2 regions of the Streptomyces sp. NPDC050433 genome follow, and region 2 is predicted to be linked to the other one. Evidence: predicted binding sites of a transcription regulator. Region 2 holds the regulator's gene; the other holds the start of a gene.
What was found. Region 2 encodes HrcA, which represses chaperone genes, less so after heat shock. Its sites were predicted from a motif close to TTNGCACTCNGNNNNNCNGAGTGCNAA; they were not measured.
Positions count from the first base shown of each region.

Region 1: the regulator HrcA is predicted to act here: its motif matches at 2,303-2,329, upstream of groL (chaperonin GroEL).

Region 1 is NZ_JBITIB010000020.1:128,788-142,134, reverse strand. It holds gene ACIBLA_RS24440 (Uma2 family endonuclease) at 1-465, shown strand, start outside; gene groL (chaperonin GroEL) at 550-2,175, opposite strand; gene ACIBLA_RS24430 (cold-shock protein) at 2,484-2,687, opposite strand; gene ACIBLA_RS24425 (ubiquitin-like small modifier protein 1) at 3,067-3,342, opposite strand; gene thrC (threonine synthase) at 3,383-4,684, opposite strand; SAM riboswitch class I at 4,700-4,827, opposite strand; gene ACIBLA_RS24415 (glucosyl-3-phosphoglycerate synthase) at 4,945-5,886, shown strand; gene ACIBLA_RS24410 (hypothetical protein) at 5,941-6,084, shown strand; gene ACIBLA_RS24405 (trehalose-6-phosphate synthase) at 6,153-7,610, shown strand; gene ACIBLA_RS24400 (SDR family NAD(P)-dependent oxidoreductase) at 7,622-9,022, opposite strand; gene otsB (trehalose-phosphatase) at 9,117-9,959, opposite strand; gene ACIBLA_RS24390 (DUF3263 domain-containing protein) at 10,025-10,300, opposite strand; gene ACIBLA_RS24385 (extracellular solute-binding protein) at 10,314-11,549, opposite strand; gene ACIBLA_RS24380 (ROK family protein) at 11,831-12,763, shown strand; gene nagA (N-acetylglucosamine-6-phosphate deacetylase) at 12,763-13,347, shown strand, end outside.
Region 2 is NZ_JBITIB010000016.1:210-9,062, reverse strand. It holds gene ACIBLA_RS20405 (PhoH family protein) at 1-415, opposite strand, end outside; gene ACIBLA_RS20400 (PfkB family carbohydrate kinase) at 567-1,679, opposite strand; gene ACIBLA_RS20395 (ribonuclease Z) at 1,786-2,694, opposite strand; gene ACIBLA_RS20390 (histidine triad nucleotide-binding protein) at 2,708-3,067, opposite strand; gene ACIBLA_RS20385 (16S rRNA (uracil(1498)-N(3))-methyltransferase) at 3,153-3,893, opposite strand; gene ACIBLA_RS20380 (nitronate monooxygenase) at 3,890-4,963, opposite strand; gene dnaJ (molecular chaperone DnaJ) at 5,066-6,199, opposite strand; gene hrcA (heat-inducible transcriptional repressor HrcA) at 6,200-7,216, opposite strand; gene ACIBLA_RS20365 (MBL fold metallo-hydrolase) at 7,380-8,102, shown strand; gene ACIBLA_RS20360 (DUF3097 domain-containing protein) at 8,127-8,853, shown strand, end outside.

The DNA.
Region 1 (13,347 bases), on a different contig from region 2:
AAGCACGTGCCGGACGGGGCTCACGACGAGATCATCATGTGGGTCGCCGACCAATGCATGCAGTCCAGGGCGGAACTCCGGCTGTACCGTGAGCGCGGGCTCAAGGTCGAGACGTACCGCAATGGTCGAGCCCGTCCTGATGGAGCCCTCGCGCCGCGCGGGCACTTCGCCAACCACGGCGAGTGGTCCGATCCGGGCGGCGTGCTCATGGTCACCGAAGTGACCTCGTACGACGGCGACACCCACAGCCGCGACCGCAAGGAAAAGCGCGACGGCTACGCGGCAGCCGGCATCCCCGTCTACCTCCTCATCGACCGCGACTCCAACGAGCTTGTCGTCTACACGGAACCGCGAAACGGCGCATACAAGGCCCGTCGCTCGCACCCGTTCGGCGCCACCGTCACGCTCCCCGACCCCGTCGCCATCACCCTCGACACCGACGAGCTGAAGAACTACATCAGTTGAACGCCCCGAGGGCGGCACCCCCTCTCGGGAGTGCCGCCCTCGGTTCGTCAATCCGTGCTGGACCGTCGATCAACCAGAGGCTGATCAGAAGTCCATGTCACCGCCCGGCATGCCGCCCGGCGCGCCGCCCGCCGCGGCCTTCTCCGGCTTGTCCGCGATGACGGCCTCGGTGGTGAGGAACAGCGCCGCGATGGACGCCGCGTTCTGCAGGGCGGAGCGCGTGACCTTCGCGGGGTCGATGATGCCCTCGGCGATCATGTCCACGTACTCGCCGGTCGCGGCGTTCAGGCCGTGACCGATCTTGAGGTTGCGGACCTTCTCGACGATGACGCCACCCTCAAGCCCCGCGTTGACCGCGATCTGCTTGAGCGGGGCCTCCAGCGCGAGCTTGACGGCAGCCGCGCCCGTCGCCTCGTCGCCGTCCAGCTCCAGCTTCTCGAACACCGAGGAAGCCTGGAGCAGAGCCACGCCACCACCGGCGACGATGCCCTCCTCGACGGCGGCCTTGGCGTTGCGCACCGCGTCCTCGATGCGGTGCTTGCGCTCCTTCAGCTCGACCTCGGTCGCGGCACCGGCCTTGATGACGGCCACGCCGCCGGCCAGCTTCGCCAGGCGCTCCTGGAGCTTCTCGCGGTCGTAGTCCGAGTCCGAGTTCTCGATCTCGGCGCGGATCTGGCTCACGCGACCGGCGACCTGCTCGCTGTCACCGGCACCGTCGACGATGGTGGTCTCGTCCTTGGTGATGACGACCTTGCGGGCGCGGCCCAGCAGGTCGAGACCGGCGTTCTCCAGCTTGAGGCCGACCTCCTCGGAGATGACCGTGCCGCCCGTGAGGATGGCGATGTCGTTCAGCATCGCCTTGCGGCGGTCACCGAAGCCCGGAGCCTTGACGGCGACGGACTTGAAGGTGCCCTTGATCTTGTTGACGACGAGGGTGGACAGCGCCTCGCCCTCGACGTCCTCGGCGATGATCAGCAGCGGCTTGCCCGACTGGATGACCTTCTCCAGGAGCGGCAGGACGTCCTTGACGCTGCCGATCTTGGAGTTGACGATCAGGATGTACGGGTCGTCGAGCGACGCCTCCATACGCTCCATGTCGGTGGCGAAGTACGCCGAGATGTAGCCCTTGTCGAAGCGCATGCCCTCGGTGAGCTCAAGCTCAAGACCGAAGGTCTGCGACTCCTCGACGGTGATGACGCCTTCCTTGCCGACCTTGTCCATCGCCTCGGCGATGAGCTCGCCGATCTGGGTGTCGGCGGCGGAGATGGAGGCCGTCGAAGCGATCTGCTCCTTGGTCTCCACGTCCTTGGCCTGCTCAAGAAGCGCACCGGAGACGGCCTCGATGGCCTTCTCGATACCGCGCTTGAGGGCCATCGGGTTGGCGCCGGCGGCCACGTTGCGCAGGCCCTCGCGGACCAGGGCCTGGGCCAGGACGGTCGCGGTGGTCGTACCGTCACCGGCGACGTCGTCCGTCTTCTTGGCGACTTCCTTGACCAGCTCGGCGCCGATCTTCTCGTACGGGTCCTCGAGCTCGATCTCCTTGGCGATGGACACACCATCGTTGGTGATCGTGGGGGCGCCCCACTTCTTCTCGAGGACGACGTTCCGGCCCTTGGGGCCAAGGGTGACCTTGACGGCGTCGGCGAGCTGGTTCATCCCGCGCTCGAGACCGCGCCGTGCCTCCTCGTCGAACGCGATGATCTTGGCCATGTGAAGTGGTCCTCCCGGACAGGGGGTGGATTTCTCCGGACCGTGCCCGCGCCCGCGACGGACGGCCTGAGAGCCTTGCGGTTCCTTGCCCCACAGACTCCCGGACCTCGCTGACCCGGTCCATAAGTTGTCACTCTCACCTGCAGAGTGCTAACGCCAATGATTAGCACTCGACCCCCGAGAGTGCAAGCGGCTCCCGGGCAACCACGACCACGCGCGGACCCACGCGCACGCACGAGGGGTCCGTATCCCCTGCCGGGATACGGACCCCTCGTGTGTGAGTGCGTCGCTGGCCGATCGCGCCGGGATCAGACGGCGAGCTTGACCATGTCCGCCTGCGGACCCTTCTGGCCCTGCGAGATCTCGAACTCAACTCGCTGACCTTCTTCAAGGGTGCGGTAGCCGTCCATCTGGATCGCGCTGTAGTGGACGAAAACATCCGCACCACCGTCGACCGCGATGAAGCCGTAGCCCTTCTCCGCGTTGAACCACTTGACGGTGCCCTGAGCCATGCCCAACTCCCCTATTACTGGCCCCTGCGCGGGACCGCACTTCGCGCCGGAACGCGTCGACCGCGGCTGAATGTATCTGCCCAACTGCCCTCTGCAACAGGTCAATCGGACGAGAATTCTGGGCAGGCCGGAACACGCAAAGGGGTGAATTGCCGGGCGACCAGGGCAAGTCGGGCCGGGCAAAGCGCAAGGAACCGCGCAAACAACGTCGACACTTCGACCGCATCTTGTCGCGATCGCATATGCGCGAGGCACATTCGGAGCGCGGGCGGTGGCGGGGCTACCCCGACTGTATCGCGTTCAACCTCATGGAATTACCCCCTCCGCTTCTCTTGCGGAGGAGGCAACGCCGTTCACTGTGCGTGGTGCTGAGCCGCGTTCAGCCGCCGGCGACAGCCGGGATGATCGAGATGCCGGCGCCGTCCGGCGTGGCGGTCTCCAGTCCCTGCTCGAAGCGGACGTCGTCGTCGTTCACGTACACGTTGACGAACCGCCGCAGCTTGCCCTGGTCGTCCAGGACGCGGGCGGCGATGCCCGGATGGTTCGCCTCCAGGGACTCGATGACCTGGGAGACGGTCGCACCCTCGGCCGGAACCTCGGCCTTGCCGTCGGTGTACGTACGGAGGATGGTGGGGATACGGACGTTCACGCTCATCGGTTTCTGCCTTCCGGGAAGTTGCGGGTCGGTGAGCTGCTCAACGCGCCAGACCCGCCGCGCGGAACGCGTCGAGGCTCGGCGGAATCGTCGCGGTCGGCCCGGTCGTCGGCGCGACGGCGTCCAGCGTCTTGAGCCCGTCACCGGTGTTCAGCACGACCGTGGTGAGCGAGGGGTCGAGCAGACCCGCCTCGATCAGCTTGCGCGTCACCCCCACGGTCACCCCGCCCGCCGTCTCGGCGAAGATGCCCTCGGTCCGCGCGAGCAGCTTGATCGCGTCCACGACCTGCTCGTCGTTCACGTCCTCCACGGCGCCGCCCGTGCGGCGGGCGATGTCCAGGACGTACGGGCCGTCGGCCGGGTTGCCGATCGCCAGCGACTTGGCGATCGTGTTCGGCTTCTGCGGCCGTACGACGTCGTGGCCGGCCTTGAAGGCGACCGACACCGGCGAACAGCCCTCGGCCTGCGCGCCGAAGATCTTGTACGGCTTGTCCTCGACCAGGCCGAGCGCGATCAGCTCCTTCAGCCCCTTGTCGATCTTCGTCAGCTGCGAGCCCGACGCGACCGGGATGACCAGTTGGTCGGGCAGCTCCCAGCCCAGCTGTTCGCAGATCTCGTACGCGAGGGTCTTGGAGCCCTCGCCGTAGTACGGGCGGAGGTTGACGTTGACGAAGCCCCAGCCCTCACCCAGCGGGTCGCCGATCAGCTCGGAGCAGAAACGGTTCACGTCGTCGTAGTTGCCCTCGATACCGACGAGTTCGCCGCCGTAGATCGCGGCCATGACGACCTTGCCCTGCTCCAGGTCGTGCGGGATGAAGACGCAGGAGCGGAAGCCGGCGCGGGCGGCGGCGGCGCCGACGGCGCCCGCGAGGTTGCCGGTGGAGGAGCAGGAGAGGGTGGTGAAGCCGAAGGCGCGGGCCGCCTCGACGGCGATGGCGACGACGCGGTCCTTGAAGGAGTGCGTCGGGTTGCCGGAGTCGTCCTTCACGTACAGGCCGCCGGTGACGCCCAGTTCACGGGCGAGGTTGTCGGCCTTGACGAGCTTGGTGAAGCCGGGGTTGATGTTCGGCTTCGACGCCACGTCGGCGGGGACGGGCAGCAGCGGGGCGTAGCGCCAGATGTTGTCGGGGCCGGCGGCGATGCGCTTCTTCAGGTCCTCGGGGTCGCCCGTCGGCAGGTCGTAGGCCACTTCGAGCGGGCCGAAACAGCTCTGACAGGCGAAGATCGGGCCGAGTTCGAAGCGTTCCCCGCATTCGCGGCACGAGAGGGCGGCGGCGGGTCCGAGGTCGACGGTGCCGACGGCGGCATCGGCGGTGGTGTTCTGAGCAGTCTGCACAGCCATGAAGGCGAGGCCCTTTCCTCATCTTCCTCGCGACGCGTCTCGCCGCAAGACGGAATTGGCACCTTCCCCACCGTGACCTCGCGGTCGGCGGGAGGGTTGCCGGGGCTTCAACGGGCCGTTCCCTCTGCCCCTCTGGATGAGCGGTATTCGATTGTCAGCGTGAGGACCCCCGACATGCGACGGTCATCCGCGTTGTTCAAGACTGTAACCGAACCACCGGACGGTTGAAGGGCTCGTCCGATCCGCGAGATGGAGATCACGTGCTGCAAGAGGTGGAGCGCTGGCTGGCCCGGCGGTCCTGGTCGGCGGCCGACCGGCCGGTCGACGCGCTGGTCGCGGCCAAGAAGTGCGCGCAGGTCAGCGTGGTGCTCCCGGCCCTGAACGAGGAGGCGACGGTCGGCCGGATCGTGTCGGTGATCCGGCGTGAACTGATGGCGGGCCCGGCGCCGCTCGTCGACGAGCTGGTGGTGATCGACTCGGGCTCCACCGACCGCACAGGGGAGGTCGCGGCGGCGGCCGGGGCGCGGGTGGTGCACCGGGACGACATCCTGCCGAGGCTGCCGGCCGTGCCGGGCAAGGGCGAGGTGCTGTGGCGCTCGCTGCTGGTGACGAGCGGCGACATCGTCTGTTTCGTGGACGCGGATCTGAAGGACTTCTCGGCGGATTTCGTGTCGGGGATCGTGGGGCCGCTGCTGACCGAGCCGCAGGTGCAGTTCGTGAAGGCGATGTACGACCGCCCGCTCGGCGACGAGCCGGGGCAGGGCGGCCGGGTGACGGAGCTGGTGGCACGTCCGCTGCTGAATCTGCACTGGCCGCTGCTGGCGGGGTTCGTGCAGCCGCTGGGTGGTGAGTACGCGGTACGGCGCTCGCTGCTGGAGCGGCTGCCGTTCCCGGTGGGGTACGGGGTGGAGCTGGGGCTGCTGGTGGACGCGCTGCACACGGTGGGGCTGGACGCGCTGGGCCAGGTCGACGTCGGGGTGCGCAGGCACCGGCACCAGGACGGGCAGGCGCTGGGGCGGATGGCGGCGGCGATCTACCGGACGGCGCAGCTGCGGCTGTCGCGGGGGCATCTGGTGCGGCCGGCGCTGACGCAGTTCGAGCGGGGCGAGGGGGGCTTCGAGCCGCGTACGCACGCGGTGGACACGGAGGAGCGGCCTCCGATGCGGGAGATGGCGGAGTACGAGGCGCGGCGCGCGGCATGACCGCTTCATTCGTATGATTTACGTATCGATTTGCCTATATTGCCCGGTATGTCAATGACTGCGACCGCTGCGATGACTGTGCTGGCCGTGAGCCCCCTGAACCCGGAGCAGCTGTGGCTCCTCGGCGGTATGGCGCTCGCCCTCGTCGGTGCGGGGGTGGTGGCGGTGGCTGCGGCGCGTGGCCGGGGGCGTGGCTGAGCCACGCTGATCCACGCCGTCCTGAACCGTACGTTTGAGCGTTTCCGCGAAGGGCTAGGTTTCGCCTCATGGTCTCCGAGAACGTCTCCGAGTTGGTCCCTGAGCAAGCCGCACAAGCCGCCCAGGTCCTTGTCGCGTCCAACCGCGGCCCCGTCTCGTACAAGCTCGGCGACGACGGCACGCTGACCGCCGGGCGCGGGGGCGGCGGACTCGTCTCCGGCCTCTCGGCCATCGGGTCCGACACGAACGCCGTGTGGGTGTGCGCCGCCCTCGGCGACGGCGACCGCGAGGCCGTACGGCGCACGGGCGGGCGGCTCGACACCGCCGACACGGGCGGGCAGCGGGTGAGGATGCTCGGCATCCCGCCGGAGGTGTACGCGGACGCGTACAACGGCGTCGCCAACTCCACGCTCTGGTTCGTCCACCACCTGCTCTACCAGACACCGCTGGAGCCGGCCTTCGGCACGGAGTTCCGGGCCCAGTGGGCGTCGTACGAGACGTACAACCGCGCTTTCGCGGAGGCCCTGGCCGACGAGGCGGCCGACGGCGCGGCCGTGCTGATCCAGGACTACCACCTGGCGCTGGTGCCCGGCATGCTCCGGGCGCTCCGCCCCGATCTGCGGATCGGGCACTTCTCGCACACGCCGTGGGCGCCGGTCGACTACTTCCGGCTGCTGCCCGACGACATCGCGCGCCAGCTGCTGCGCGGCATCCTCGGCGCCGACCGCGCCGCGTTCCTGACCCACCGCTGGGCCGGCGCGTTCCTCGCGTGCTGTACGGAACTGCTGGGCGGGGCGGGCAACACGGCCGTCGGGGTGCACGGCCTGGGGGCCGACGCGGACTTCCTGCGGGAGCGCGCGCACCGGCCCGACGTGGACGAGCGGCTGGCCGAACTGCGCGAGCAGATCGGCGAGCACGACGGGGCACCCCGCATGGCGATCGTGCGGGTGGACCGCACGGAGCTGTCGAAGAACATCGTGCGCGGGATGCTCGCCTACCGGCAGCTGCTGACCGACCGGCCGGAGTGGCGCGAGCGGGTCACCCATGTGGCGTTCGCCTATCCGTCCCGGCAGGACCTCGCGGTCTACCGCGACTACACGGCGCGGGTCCAGGAGGTGGCCGACGAGATCAACTCCACGTACGGCACGCCCGGTTGGACGCCCGTCGTGCTGCACGTGAAGGACGACTTCGCGCGCTCGCTCGCCTCGTACCGCCTCGCGGACGTGGCGCTGGTGAACCCGATCCGTGACGGCATGAACCTGGTCGCGAAGGAGATCCCGATCCTCTCGGAGGGCGGCTGCGCGCTGGTGCTGTCGCGCGAGGCGGGCGCGTACGAGGAGCTGGGCGAGGACGCGCTGGTGGTGAACCCGTACGACGTGACGGCCACGGCGGCGGCGCTGCACGAGGCCCTGACGATGGACGACGACGACCGCACGGCCCGTACGAAGCGCCTGGCCGCCGCTGCGACGGCGCTGCCGCCGCAGCGGTGGTTCCTGGACCAGCTGGAGGCGCTGCGCGCCCTGTGAGCGGCGGCGGCTCACCAGGCGACGGGGCGGTAGTCCTTGAGCAGTACGCCGTGGACCGGGCTGCCCGCCTGGCCCTGGACGATCGGGTGGTAGACGCGCGCCGCGCCGTCCACGATGTCCAGCGGCGGGCGCCAGCCGGTGGCGGCGTGCCGCTCCCTGGCGGGCAGGGGTTTCTCGTCCGTGACCCAGCCGGTGTCGACGCTGCACACGTGGATGCCGCGCGTCGCCAGGTCGGCGGCGCTGGTGCGGGTGAGCATGTTGAGTGCGGCCTTGGCCATGTTGGTGTGCGGGTGGCGGCTCGTCTTCTTGTGGACGGTGAACCGGCCCTCCACGGCCGACACGTTGAGCACATACCGCCGTGGGTGCGGTGACGCCGCGAGCAGGGGCAGCAGACGGTCGGCGAGCAGGAACGGGGCCACGGCGTTGACGAGTTGGACCTCCAGCAACTCGGCCGGGTCGACATCGCCGAGCCGGGCGGTCCAGGAGTTCTCGGCGGCGGTCTCGGTGAGCAGACCCGCCTCGTCCACGGCCGGCAGCACGGCGGTGGCAGGCAGCACGGCGGTGGCTGTCGCGCGCCGTACGAGCCCGGCGGCCCAGGGCCCGGCCTCGACCTCGGTGTTCCCGGTGCCGGGGACGGCGAAGTCGGGCGCGGTCCAGACGGCGGGCAGGGCCGCGTGCCGTTCGGGCGCGGCCTCACCTGCCGCCAGGGCGGAGTAGGCGCGCGGCGAACGGCGCAGAGTCTGGGCCGCGTTGTTGATCAGGATGTCCAACGGCCGTGCCTCGGCCAGCAGATGGTCGGTGAAGGCCAGCACCTGCCGGGGGTCGCGCAGGTCCAGCGCGGCGACGCGCAGCCGGTCCCACCAGTCGGCGGCGTCGGGGGCCGCCGCGAAGCGCCGCACCGCGTCCTGCGGGAAGCGGGTGGTCACGGTCAGGTCGGCGCCGTCGCGCAGCAGCATCAGCGCCAGCTGGTACCCGATCTTGACGCGCCCGCCGGTCAGCAGCGCGCGGCGCCCGGTCAGGTCGGTGCGGGCGGCGCGCCGGGCGAGGTTGTCGCGGGCGCAGCCGGGGCAGAGCCGGTGGTAGAAGTGGTGGATCCGCAGGTAGTGGTCCTTGCAGATGTAGCAGCGTTGCGGACGGCCCAGCTCACCGACGAACAGGTCGGCCTGCTCCGGATCCCCGCCGGGCGGCGGGGCGTCCATCGTGCGGTCCGTGGCGCCCATGACGGTGCCGGCCTGGATCTTGGCGTCCGCGGCGGCGCGTGCTCCGCGCGTGGCGGAACGGCGCTTGCGCCGCCCGTCCCGGAAGAGCCCGCTCGCGGCCCGCTCCAGCTGCTCGCGCCGGGGATCCTCGATCGACAGGTCCCGCGCCTCGTCCAGCAGCTCCAGCGTCGCCCGTATCCGGTCGTCGTCCATCGAACCCTCGCCCCCGTTCACACCGAAGGACCATGATGCGCGAGCCGGACACGCGGTGTCTTCCGCGTTTCGGGCCGGGCCGCGCGGTCGGTCCTCAGAGGCGGGCGGCCACCGACGCGAGGAAACCGGTCAGCGCTCCCGGACCCGGCAGCACCAGGTCGGCCTTCTCGGCGAGTTCGGGGACCTCTCCCGCACCGCTGCACAGCAGCAGTCCCGGATGGCCCTTCGCGCGCAGGGAGTTGACGGCGGCGTAGGCCGCCAGGTCGCCCAGGTCGTCGCCGCCGTACACGACCGTCTCGGCGCCGATCTCGCGGACGTACTCCTCCAGGGCCACGCCCTTGTCCATGCCCGGTGGGCGCAACTCCAGGACGAGGCGGCCCGGTTCGAGCAGCAGCCCGTGCCGCCGCGCCAGGTCGGCGAGCGGTTCGCGCAGATCGTCGAACGCGCCCTGGGGGTCGGTGGCGCGGCGGGTGTGGACGGCGACCGCCTGGCCCTTGTCCTCGATCCACGCACCGTGCCAGGACTCGAACCGTTCGAGGAGTCCGGGGAGTTCGGTGCGGGCGGCGGCGACTCCGGGGTGCGGCGGCGGGGTGCGTACGGTGCCGCTGACCGCGTCCCAGCGCTCCGCGCCGTAGTGGCCGAGCACGACGAGGTGTTCCAGGCCGGGTACGCCGGCGAAGCCGCCGTACCGCACCGCGACAGCGGCCGGGCGGCCGGTGACCACCGCGACGGACGCGACGTGCGGGGCGAGGGCGACGAGGGCGGGGACCGCGCCGGGGTGTGCGCGGGCGCGTTCGGGGTCGGGGACTATGTCGGCGAGCGTGCCGTCGAAGTCGAGCGCGACGACGGCCTTGCCGGGCCGGGCGAGAAGCGCGGCCAGGCCTTCGGCGCCGGCGGCGGTGACGGGGGTCGGCAGGGGGTTCGCGTGGCTGCCCATGCTCCGACCCTATCCGCGTGACGCGTCCGGCGGCGGCGAAAGCCTCCGCGCAGCCGCTCAGCGGCTCAGCGGCGGGCGCGGCGCGCGTCCCTGATCCGGCGGAGGCGGTTGACGGTCACCGGGTCGTGGACAAGGGCCAGCGGATCGTCGATGAGCACGCCCAGCAGTTGGTAGTAGCGGGTCGGTGAGATGCCCAGCTGCTCGCGGATGACGCGCTCCTTGGCGCCGGGGCCCGGCCAGGTGCGCTGCTCCACGGCGAGGACGGCGCGGTCCCGGTCGGTCAGTTCCGACCGTCCGGGGGAACCGCGCCCGTCGTCCGCCGTGTTTTCTTGCGTGGTCATATGAATTGACACGCTACTCGGCGTTCTCCGCCGTGGTCGCGTCTCTCCCGATCCTCGCCAGAATCTCCGACGGCACCGCGCCGGGCTGCACCGTCTTGCCGATGTTCTTCTTGATGTCGTCGCTGACGCCCGCCCACGACGTCTTGCCGAACGGGTACAACTCGGCGGTCGGCAGCGCCTCCAGAAACTGGCGCAGCTCCTTGTGCTCCTCGTCCGCCACCATCGTCTCGGAGGCGGAGTAGGTGACCGGCAGCAGGTCGTACTGCCCGACGAAGTCCATCACGTTCTCGTCCTCGAAGGTGAAGTCGAGGAATTTGCCCGCCTGTTCGCGGTGGCCGGGCTGCTTGAAGGCCATGATCCAGTCGGCGACACCCATCGTCGCCTTGGACTTGCCGTTGATGCCGGGCAGCGGCACCATGCCCAGCTCGATGCCGGCCTTCTCGGCCTCCTGCATCATCGTCGGGTGCCCGTTGAGCATGCCGACCTTGCCGCTCGTGAACGCCTTGAAGGCGTCGGCGCGGTCCAGTTCGCCGGGCGGTACGGGGCCGGTGAGGCCCTTGCCGACCAGCTCCTTCTGGAGCCATTCGAAGGTCGTGGTGTTCGCGTCCGACTCGACCGCGTACGAGCCGTCGACCGGGTCCGTGTAGCCGCCGCCACCGCTGAGCATCCACATCATGGTCTCGGCCTGCGCCTCCTCGGCGCCGAGCGGGAGGGCGAACGGGGTGGGTACGTCCTGGTCCTTGAGCGCCTGGGCGTCCGACTTGATGTCGGCCCAGTTCTCCGGCGCGGAGAGACCGGCCGCCGCGAAGAGGCCCTTGTTGTAGAAGAGCAGCCGCGTGCTGGCGACGAACGGCATCCCGTACTGGGTCTGGTCGACCTTTCCGGCGTCGGCGAAGCGGGAGAGGAAGTTCGCCTGTGTGGGGACGGAGAGCAACTCGTCGGCGCTGTACAGCTCTTGCTTCTTCACGTAGTCGGCGTAGGCGCCGATCTGCGCGATGTCGGGGGCCTCGCCCTCCCTGACCATCGTCGCCACGTCGGCGTCCACGGTCTTCCAGGAACGGACGTCGACGTCGACCTTGATGCCCGGGTTGTTGGCCTCGAACTCCTTGGCCAGGCCGTTCCAGTACTTCTCCGAGCTGTTGGCGGCACTGTTGCCGTAGTCCGCCGCGACGACTTTCAGGGTGACGTCACCTGAACCGCCGGAGCTGCCACAACCGCTCAGCGCCAACGTCATGCCCAGTGCGGCCATCGCCGCGGTATGCCCGAGGAAGCGCTGCTGCACAGCTCTGTTCCCACCCTTGTATTCATACGGCCGTCTCCACGGCGTCTGCTGTCCTGGTCGCTCCCCCGCGACGTGCTGCGTTGACGAGCAGCGATTTTTCCCCATGGGTTGTCGGAGGTCTACACCAGCTCCGTATCTCTTCGGCAACTTCCCGTTTGCCGTGGGTTTGACGAAGGCTTTGTATGGCCGGGCAACAATCGCACACAGTGGACTAGACCTTTCTTGGGTTTTCGCGCGAGAATGCACGTGTGAGACATGTCATCGCCCTGGATGTGGGCGGCACCGGTATGAAGGCCGCCCTGGTCGGGACGGACGGCGCGCTGCTGTACGAAGCGCGCCGGGCCACCGGCAGGGAGCGCGGCCCCGACGCGATCGTCGAGACGGTCCTCGACTTCGCGGCGGACCTGCGCGCCTACGGCATCGAGCACTTCGGCGAGAGCGCGGTCGCCGCCGGGGTCGCGGTGCCGGGCATCATCGACGTCCGGCGCGGGATGGTCCTGTACGCGGCGAACCTCGGCCTGCGTGACGTACCCCTGCGGGATCTGCTCCGCGAGCGGCTGGGCGACGTACCGGTCGCGCTCGGGCACGACGTACGCACCGGCGGGCTCGCCGAGGGGCGGATCGGCGCGGGCAAGGGCTCGGACCGGTTCTTCTTCGTACCGCTCGGCACCGGCATCGCGGGCGCCATCGGCATCGACGGCGCGATCGAGGCGGGCGCGCACGGCTACGCGGGTGAGATCGGGCATGTCGTGGTCCGACCCGACGGGCCCGTGTGCGCGTGCGGGCAGACCGGCTGCATGGAGACGATCGCGTCGGCGGCGGCCGTGACGCGGGCGTGGGCGGCGGCCAGCGGCGATCCCGAGGCCGACGCGGCCGACTGCGCGAAGGCGGTCGCGTCGGGCGACCCGAGGGCCGAGGCGGTCTGGGCGAACGCGGTCGACGCGCTCGCCGCCGGGCTGGTCACCGCGCTCACGCTGCTCGACCCCCGAAGGCTGATCATCGGTGGCGGTCTCGCCGAGTCCGGGGAAACGTTGTTCACACCCCTGAGGGCCGCGGTCGAGGAGCGGGTCACGTTCCAGAAGCTGCCCGAGATCGTCCCGGCGGCCCTCGGGGACACCGCCGGATGCCTGGGCGCGGGGCTGCTCGCCTGGGATCTTCTCTCCACGGAGGTATCCGCCTGATGGCCGCACGCGCCGAAAGCACCGTTCTCGCCGGCAGCACTGTTCTGACCGGCGGCCGGGTGGTGCTGCCGACCGGGGTCGTGGAGAACGGACGGGTGGTCGTCGAGGGCGGCCGTATCTCCTCCGTAGGAGGAGACGCGGACGCGGACGCGGTCACGGTCGCACCGGACGCCGAGGCCGGGGCGATGGACCTGACCGGCCACTGGGTGGTGCCCGGCTTCGTGGACATGCACAACCACGGCGGCGGCGGTGCCTCCTTCACCTCGGGCAGCGCGGAGGACGTCCTCAAGGGGGTCCGTACGCACCAGGAGCACGGCACCACGACGCTCGTCGCCTCCACCGTCACCGGCGAGATGGACTTCCTGGCCCAGCGCGCCGGATTCCTCTCCGAGCTGGTCGAACAGGGCGACCTGGCGGGCATCCACTTCGAGGGCCCGTTCATCTCACCGTGCCGCAAGGGCGCGCACAGCGAGGAGCTGCTGCGCGACCCGGAACCGGCGGAGGTGCGCAAGCTCCTCGACGCGGCGCGTGGCACGGCGAGGATGGTGACGCTCGCGACTGAACTGCCGGGCGGCATCGACTCC
Region 2 (8,853 bases):
CATAACGCTTCTGGTTGAGCGTCTTGGGGCGGATCGTGCGGCCACGGTTGGAGACGATGTTCTGTGTGAGAACTTCGGCGGGGGTCTCGGGTCCGTCCGCGCCGCCGTTCTCGCTCGCCCTGAGCATGGCGATCGAGCGTTCCACTGCGTCCTCCGTCATCGGCTGACCGGTGCGGAGCACCAGCATCATCTCGTCGAACAGGCTCTGGATCAGCGCGACCTCCGCCGCGTCGCCCACGGCGCTGATCTCATTGCCCCGGACATGGATGTCGGCGGCCGGGAACGCCTTCTCGATCACGCGCAGCAGCGAGTCACCGGAACCCAGGATCGTCACCATCGGGTGCTTGGAGGGGATGGTGAACTGGGCTCGCGCCTGACCGGGCGCGGGGGTCCGAACTGTGGGTGTCTGAGTCATGGGCCGGCACTGTGGCCTGCGCATACCTCCCGTTGCAGGGTTCTCGCCGCTCGACAACCTCTGGGTACCAGCGTACGACTCCGCACTGACAAGGCCGTAGGGCTTTTCCGTGCGCGTTTGTGGAGAGCGGGACCGGTTCCGGGCGGCGAGGTCAGCCCGAACGCCCGAAACCGATCGTCGGTACGGCCCTGCGCAGCGGCCACGGTCGGCTCGGTGCGGGCAACAGTCCTGCCAGGAAGGCGTATCGGCGCAGGGCCGCCGGATCCTGGTCCGACGACTTGCGGACGTAGCTCCACCACGCGGCGACCTCCGCCCAGCCGGGAGCCGACAGCGATCCGCCGAACTCCTGGACCGACAGCGCCGCGGTGAGTCCGGAGAAGGCGAGCCGGTCGGCGAGCGGCCAGCCGGCGAGGGTGCCGGTGACGAAACCGGCGACGAACACATCACCCGCGCCCGTCGGATCCAGCGCCTCCACGACGATGGCCGGCACCTCGGCGGTGGCGCCGGTGGCGCTGTCGACCGCGTACGCGCCCTCCGCGCCCAGGGTCACGACCACCAGCGGCACCACCTCGGCGAGCGCCCGCGCGGCGGCCTTGGGGCAGTCCGTACGGGTGTAGCGCATCGCCTCCTCGGCGTTGGGCAGGAACGCCTCGCAGTGCGCCAGGTCGGGCAGTCCGGCCAGGTCCCAGCGGCCGGTGTCGTCCCACCCCACGTCGGCGAAGACCCGCGCCCCGTGCCCCGCGGCGCGGGCGATCCATTCGTCGCTGCGGCCCGGTGTGAGCGCGGCGACGGCGGCCCTCGCGCGGGGCGGGCACTCGGGCAGGGCGCCCTCGGGCGGCGGGGCCTCGTGGCCGTGCGAGACCATCGTGCGCTCGCCCTCGTACGCCATGGAGACCGTGACCGGTGAGTGCCAGCCGGGGACGGTGCGTGAGCGGGAGAGGTCGATGCCCTCGCCCTGCTCCAGGGCGTCCCAGCAGTACTCGCCGTAGTGGTCGTCGCCGAAGGCCGCCGCCAGCGACGTGCGCAGGCCGAGCCGGGCCAGCGCGCTGGCCATGTTGGCGATGCCGCCGGGGCTCGAACCCATGCCCCTGGCCCAGGACTCGGTGCCGCGCACGGGGGCGCTGTCGAGGCCGGTGAAGATGATGTCGAGGAAGACCGTGCCGGTCAGGTAGACGTCGCAGTCCGGGTCGTCCGGGGCGCGCAGGGCGCCCAGCGGGTCGACATGGGCGGTGTGCTCCTGCGGCGTTCCTTCACGTGGGGTCACGGTCGCGCTCCCGGATCGGCGTACGGATCCGGACAGTGTGCACGATGGCACTGACAGTCGGGGTGAGGGCAGGCCGTGCGGTCGCCGCAGGTCGGCCGGGTCGCGGTCAGCCGGAGCGCTTGGGGAGCGGTACGCGGACGAGGTCGGCCGCGACGGTCAGCTCGCCCTCGTAACCGGCCGCCCTGGCCTGCGACTCGAACTGGACGGGGTCGCTGTAGCGCTGCGAGAAGTGCGTCAGTACGAGGTGCCGTACGCCGGCCTTCCGTGCCGCCTCACCCGCCTGTCCCGCCGTCAGATGACCGTGGTCGGCGGCCAGTTGCTCGTCCTCGTCGAGGAACGTGGACTCGATGACCAGCATGTCGCAGCCGTCGGCCAGCGCGTGCACCCCGTCGCAGAGCCGGGTGTCCATGACGAACGCGAAGCGCTGCCCTCTGCGCTCCTCGCTGACGTCGGCCAGCGTCACCCCGCGCAGCTCGCCGTCCCGCTGGAGGCGTCCCACGTCGGGGCCCTTGATGCCGTGGGCGGCAAGGCGCTCCGGGAGCATCCTGCGGCCGTCGGGCTCGGTGATGCGGTAGCCGTAGGACTCGACGGGGTGCGAGAGCTTGTGGGCCTGGAGGGTGTACGAGTCGGTGCGGGCGAGCACGCCGTCGGCGTCGACGGGCACCTCGGTGATGCCGACGGTCTCGCGGTACGCCGTCGCGTACCGCAGCCTCCTGAAGAAGGCGTGTCCGCTCGCCGGATAGTGCGCGGTGACCTCGTGCGGGACACGGTCCAGGTTGATGCGCTGGATCACCCCGGCGAGGCCGAGCGAGTGGTCGCCGTGGAAGTGCGTGACGCAGATCCGGTTGATGTCGTACGCGGCGACTCCGGCGCGCACCATCTGGCGCTGGGTGCCGTCACCCGGATCGAAGAGGATCCCCTCGCCGTCCCAGCGCAGCAGATAGCCGTTGTGGTTGCGGTGCCGGGTGGGGACCTGGCTGGCGGTCCCCAGGACGACCAGTTCTCGTACGGACAAGGTGCCGGGCCGCTCAGCCGGGGGGCCAGTTGAGGCCGCGTCCGCCGAGCACGTGGGCGTGCGCGTGGAAGACGGTCTGGCCGGCGCCGCTGCCGGTGTTCATGACCACCCGGTAGCCGCTGCCCACGGTCTTGTCCTCGGCGGCGACCTCGGCGGACTCGCGCAGGATGTCGGCGGCGATCAGCGGCTCGGCGGTGGCGAGCGCGGCCATGTCCGGGTAGTGGACCTTGGGGATCACCAGCACATGTGTGGGTGCCTGCGGGTTGATGTCCCTGAAGGCCACGGTGGTGTCCGTCTCGCGGACGACGGTGGCGGGCACCTCCCCGGCGACGATCTTGCAGAACAGGCAGTCGGCCTGTCGTTCTCCCGCCATGGTCCGGGTCTCCTCATCGCATCGGCCGATCGCCCCTGGTCACTTCCGTACGGAGGCATGCTATCGGGCCGCCGACGGCACCCGATCAGGACCAGCGGCCCGTACGGCCCAGCAGCAGCGCGCAGGCGGCCGTGCCGGCGGTGGAGGTGCGCAGGACGGTGCGGCCCAGCCGGTACGGCACGGCCCCGGCGTCCGCGAACAGCGCCAACTCGTCCGGGGAGACGCCGCCTTCGGGGCCGACGACGAGCACGAGGCTCCCGGCAGCGGGGAGTTCGGCGGTGGCCAGCGGTTCGCTGCCCTCCTCGTGCAGGACGGCGGCGAAGTCGGCGGCGGCCAGCAACGCCGCGACCTCTTTGGAGGACATCGCCCCGGCGACCTCGGGGAAGCGGAGTCTGCGGGACTGCTTGCCCGCCTCGCGGGCGGTGGCGCGCCATTTGGCCAGGGACTTGGCGCCCCGCTCGCCCTTCCACCGGGTGATGCAGCGGGCGGCCTGCCAGGGCACGATCGCGTCGACGCCGGTCTCGGTCATCGTCTCGACGGACAGCTCGCCCCGGTCCCCCTTGGGCAGTGCCTGGACGACGGTGATACGGGGCGCGGGCGGGTCCTCCGTACGTACGCCGGTGACATCCACGTCCAGCCGGTCCTTGCCGTGGACGGCTGCGACGGTCCCGTGGGCGCCGGTGCCCGCACCGTCGGTCAGGACGACCTCCTCCCCGACACGCAACCTCCTTACGGAGACGGCGTGGCGGCCCTCGGGACCGTCGAGCGTGACGGTGCCGGGCCGCAGAGCCACAGTGGCCTCGACGACGAAGACAGGTGCGGTCATGAGGCGTTTCCCAGGGTCAACGAGGCGCGGGCGGCGTCGAGTTCACCGGCGAGGACGTCCACCAGCTGTCCGGCGGGCAGAGCGCGGGCCATCCGGTGCCCCTGGCCGGCCCACAGAGCCATGCCCTGGGGGTCGCCGACCTTGGCGGCGGCCTTGCGCAGTCCGGCGGTGAGGTGGTGCACCTCCGGGTACGCGGGCGGGGCGTAGGGGCCGTGTTCGCGCATGAAGCGGTTGACGAGACCGCGCGCGGGCCGGCCGGTGAAGGCGCGGGTGAGTTCGGTGCGGGTGAACAGCGGGTTGGTCATGGCGTGCTTGTGCAGGGCGTGGGCGCCGGACTCGGGGCAGACGAGGAAGGCGGTGCCGAACTGGGCGGCGTCGGCGCCCGCGGCGAGGACGGCGGCGATCTGGCCGCCGCGCATGAGCCCGCCGGCCGCGACGACCGGCAGCCGTACGGACTCCCGTACCTGCGTGACGAGCGACAGCAGCCCGATGCCCGCCCCGTCGGTGGCGGGGTCGTCGCGGTGGGTGCCCTGGTGGCCGCCGGCCTCGACGCCCTGGACGCAGACGACGTCGGCGCCCGACCACTCGGCGGTCTGGGCCTCCTCCGGCGTGGTCACCGTGACGACGGTGAGCGTGCCGACGCGGCTGAAGGCGTCGAGGGTGGTGGGTGTGGGGCAGCCGAAGGTGAACGACACGACCGGGACGGGATCGTCGAGGAGTATCGCGAGCTTGGCCTCGTACCCGTCGTCGCGGCCCGCGTCGGGGTCGCCGAGCGGGGTCTCGTACCAACTCGCCTCACCGGCGAGCTGTTCGCGGTAGACCTCCACGGCCGCGTGGTCGTCGTGGTGCGGCTGCGGCATGAACAGATTGATCCCGAACGCGGCGCCGCTGAGCCCCCTCAGCTGCTTGACCTCCTGGTACATCCCGTCGGCGGTCTTGTAGCCGGCGGCGAGGAAGCCGAGCCCTCCGGCATCACCGACGGCCGCGACCAGCTGCGGGCAGGACCCGCCGCCGGCCATGGGAGCCTGCACGATCGGATACCGGCAGATGTCGGTCAACACGGAGGACATGCACGCATGGTGCCATGTCGCCCGTGGAGCCTCGGTACCGGTTCACCGTCGGGCGCCGCGGGGGCCGGGAACAGCCCCTGCGGCGCCCGACGACAGCGCGCGTCAGCGCCCGTTGAACGCGTCCTTCAGCCGTGAGAAAAGCCCCTGCTGCCCCGGTTGGAACTGCCCGGTGGGCCGTTCCTCGCCCCTGAGCTTCGCCAGCTCTCGCAGCAACCGCTCCTGCTCCGGGTCGAGTTTCGACGGGGTCATGACCTCGACATGGACGATCAGATCGCCCCGGCCGCCGCCGCGCAGATGCGTGATGCCGCGGCCGTGGAGCGGGATCGACTGGCCCGACTGGGTGCCCGGACGGACGTCGATGTCCTCGACGCCGTCCAGCGTCTCCAGCGGGCACTGCGTGCCCAGCGACGCCGCCGTCATCGGGATGGTCACCGTGCAGTGCAGATCGTCGCCGCGCCGCTGGAACACCGTGTGCGGCAACTCGTGGATCTCGACGTACAGGTCACCCGCCGGGCCGCCGCCGGGCCCGACCTCGCCCTCGCCGGAGAGCTGGATACGGGTGCCGTTGTCGACACCCGCCGGGATCTTGACCGTGAGCGTGCGGCGCGACCGGATACGGCCGTCGCCGGCGCACTCGGGGCAGGGGGTCGGCACGACCGTACCGAAGCCCTGGCACTGCGGGCACGGCCGCGACGTCATGACCTGGCCCAGGAAGGAACGGGTGACCTGCGAGACCTCGCCGCGACCACGGCACATGTCGCAGGTCTGCGCCGAGGTGCCGGGAGCGGCGCCCTCGCCTGAGCAGGTCGTGCAGACAACGGCCGTGTCGACCTGGATGTCTTTCGTCGTACCGAAGGCCGCCTCGTTGAGGTCGATCTCCAGCCGGATCATCGCGTCCTGGCCGCGCCGCGTCCGCGACCTCGGCCCACGCTGCTGCGACGTCCCGAAGAACGCGTCCATGATGTCGGAGAAGTTGCCGAAGCCACCGGCCCCGAAGCCGCCCGCGCCGGCGCCCGCCTGTGAGAGGGGGTCGCCGCCGAGGTCGTAGACCTGCTTCTTCTGCGGGTCGGACAACACCTCGTACGCGGCGTTGATCTCCTTGAAGCGCTCCTGCGTCTTGGGATCGGGATTGACATCCGGGTGCAGCTCGCGGGCGAGTCTGCGGAATGCCTTCTTGATCTCGTCCTGTGATGCGTCGCGGCGTACGCCGAGTACGGCGTAGTAGTCCGTGGCCACTTACGACTCCGCCAGGATCTGTCCGACGTAACGTGCCACTGCGCGTACCGCTCCCATCGTTCCGGGGTAGTCCATGCGGGTCGGTCCGACCACGCCGAGTTTGGCGACTGCCTCGTCGCCCGAACCGTAGCCGACCGCGACGACGGACGTGGAGTTGAGGCCCTCGTGGGCGTTCTCGTGCCCGATTCGTACGGTCATGCCCGAGTCCTCGGCCTCGCCGAGCAGCCTGAGGAGCACGACCTGCTCCTCAAGTGCTTCCAGCACCGGCCGGATCGTCAGGGGGAAGTCGTGCCCGAAGCGCGTCAGATTGGCGGTGCCGCCGATCATCAGCCGCTCCTCGGTCTCCTCGACCAGCGTCTCCAGCAGCGTCGCGAGGACCGTGGACACCGTCCCCCGGTCCTCCAGGTCGAAGGACTCGGGCAACTCCTGCACCAGCAGCGGCACATCGGCGAACCGGCGCCCCACCACCCGCGCGTTGAGCCGGGCCCGCAGGTCCGCCAGCGACGTGTCGCCGAACGGCACCGGGCAGTCGATCATGCGCTGCTCGACCCGGCCGGTGTCGGTGATCAGAACGAGCATCAGCCGCGCGGGGGCCAGCGAGAGCAGTTCCACGTGCCGCACCGTCGAGCGGGTCAGCGAGGGGTACTGCACGACCGCGACCTGCCGGGTCAGCTGCGCGAGCAGCCGCACCGTACGGCCCACCACGTCGTCCAGATCGACGGCGCTGTCGAGAAAGTTCTGGATGGCCCTGCGCTCCGGCGCCGACAGCGGCTTGACGCCCGCCAGCCGGTCGACGAACAGCCGGTAGCCCTTGTCCGTCGGGATGCGGCCCGCACTCGTGTGGGGCTGGGCGATGAAGCCCTCGTCCTCCAGGACCGCCATGTCGTTACGCACGGTGGCCGGGGAGACACCGAGCTTGTGCCGCTCGGTCAACGCCTTGGAGCCGACGGGCTCCTCGGTGCCGACATAGTCCTGGACGATGGCGCGCAGCACCTCAAGCCTGCGTTCGCTCAGCATCGCGCACACCTCCAGCTCTGGGTCATCGGATCCGGCCTGGCACTCGATACGCAGGAGTGCCAGCATTCCCCGGCCCAGTGTACGGCCGTCAGGTACGCCCCTAGCAAGGCCGACCGGTCACGCCACCGCGCGGCACCGCCCTCCCCACCGATAGCGTCGCCGTATGAACGTCCGTTGGGAAGAGCACGGCTGGGAACGACTCGCCTCCGGCGTCGGCAGACGGCGACTGCCTGGCTGGGATGCGACGGTCGGCCTCGTCGTGGGCGAGGACGCCGTCCTTCTCTACGACACGGGCTCCACGCTCCGTGAGGGCGCGGAGATCCGCACGCAGGCGCAGGCGCTGTGCGGCGGCCGTCGCGTCACGCACATCGCGCTCAGCCATCCGCACTTCGACCATGTCCTGGGGACGGCTGCGTTCTCGGGCGCGGAGGTCTACGGGGCGGTCGGCCTGGCGGAGCTGCTGCTGCGCGACCGCGACGGCCTGCGGTCCTCTGCCGTACGGCACGGGGTGCCCGCCTCCGAAGCGGCCACTGCGGTGGACGTACTGGCCGTGCCGGGGCACCCCGTGAGCGGCGAGTGGACGCTCGATCTCGGCGGACGGCAGGTACTTCTGGCCAATGTCGGGCCCGGCCACTCCGGGCACGATCTCGCGCTGCTGGTCCCCGGCGACCAGGAGGTCGTCTTCTGCGGCGACCTGGTCGAGGAGTCGGGGGAACCGCAGGCCGGCGACGACGCGATCCCCTCCCGCTGGCCGGCCGCGCTGGACCGGCTGCTGGCGCTGGGCGGCGAGGACGCGGTGTACGTTCCCGGCCACGGCGCGGCCGTCGACGCGGCGTTCGTACGGGCCCAACGAGGGTCGCTGGCCGCGCGTTTCGGCACGGCGTGAAGCGGGCCCCGTTATCGTCTGCGGATGCGCAGTTACAGCCCCGATCTGACCCCGCCCTGGAAGCGTTCGAAGCCGGTGCCCGAGGTGCCCGCCGAACCGGATCTGGTGGTCGAGGAGGTGTCGACGGGCTTCTGCGGCGCGGTGATCCGCTGCGAGAAGACGGCCGAGGGCCCGACGGTCACCCTGGAGGACCGCTTCGGCAAGCACCGGGTGTTCCCGCTGGTGGAACGGGGGTTCGTGCTCGAAGGCCGGGTGGTCACCCTGGTCCGGCCCACTGTCGGTGGCCCGGCCCGGCCCGCCCGTACGGCCTCCGGCTCGGTCGCCGTTCCGGGCGCACGGGCGCGGGTGGCCCGTGCGGGGCGCATCTACGTCGAGGGGCGGCACGACGCGGAACTGGTCGAGCGGGTCTGGGGGGACGACCTGCGGATCGAGGGCGTGGTCGTGGAGTACCTGGAGGGAATCGACGATCTACCGGCGATCGTCGCGGAGTTCGGCCCCATGCCGGACGCGCGGCTCGGGGTGCTGGTCGACCATCTGGTGCCGGGGTCCAAGGAGTTCCGCCTCGCCGAGCAGGTGACCGGGGAGAATGTCCTGGTCGTGGGCCACCCGTACATCGACGTCTGGGAGGCGGTGAAGCCGTCGTCGGTGGGGATCCCGTCGTGGCCGACGGTCCCGCGCGGCCAGGACTGGAAGACGGGGGTGTGCCGTTCCCTGGGCTGGCCGGAAAACACCGGTGCGGCGTGGCAACGGA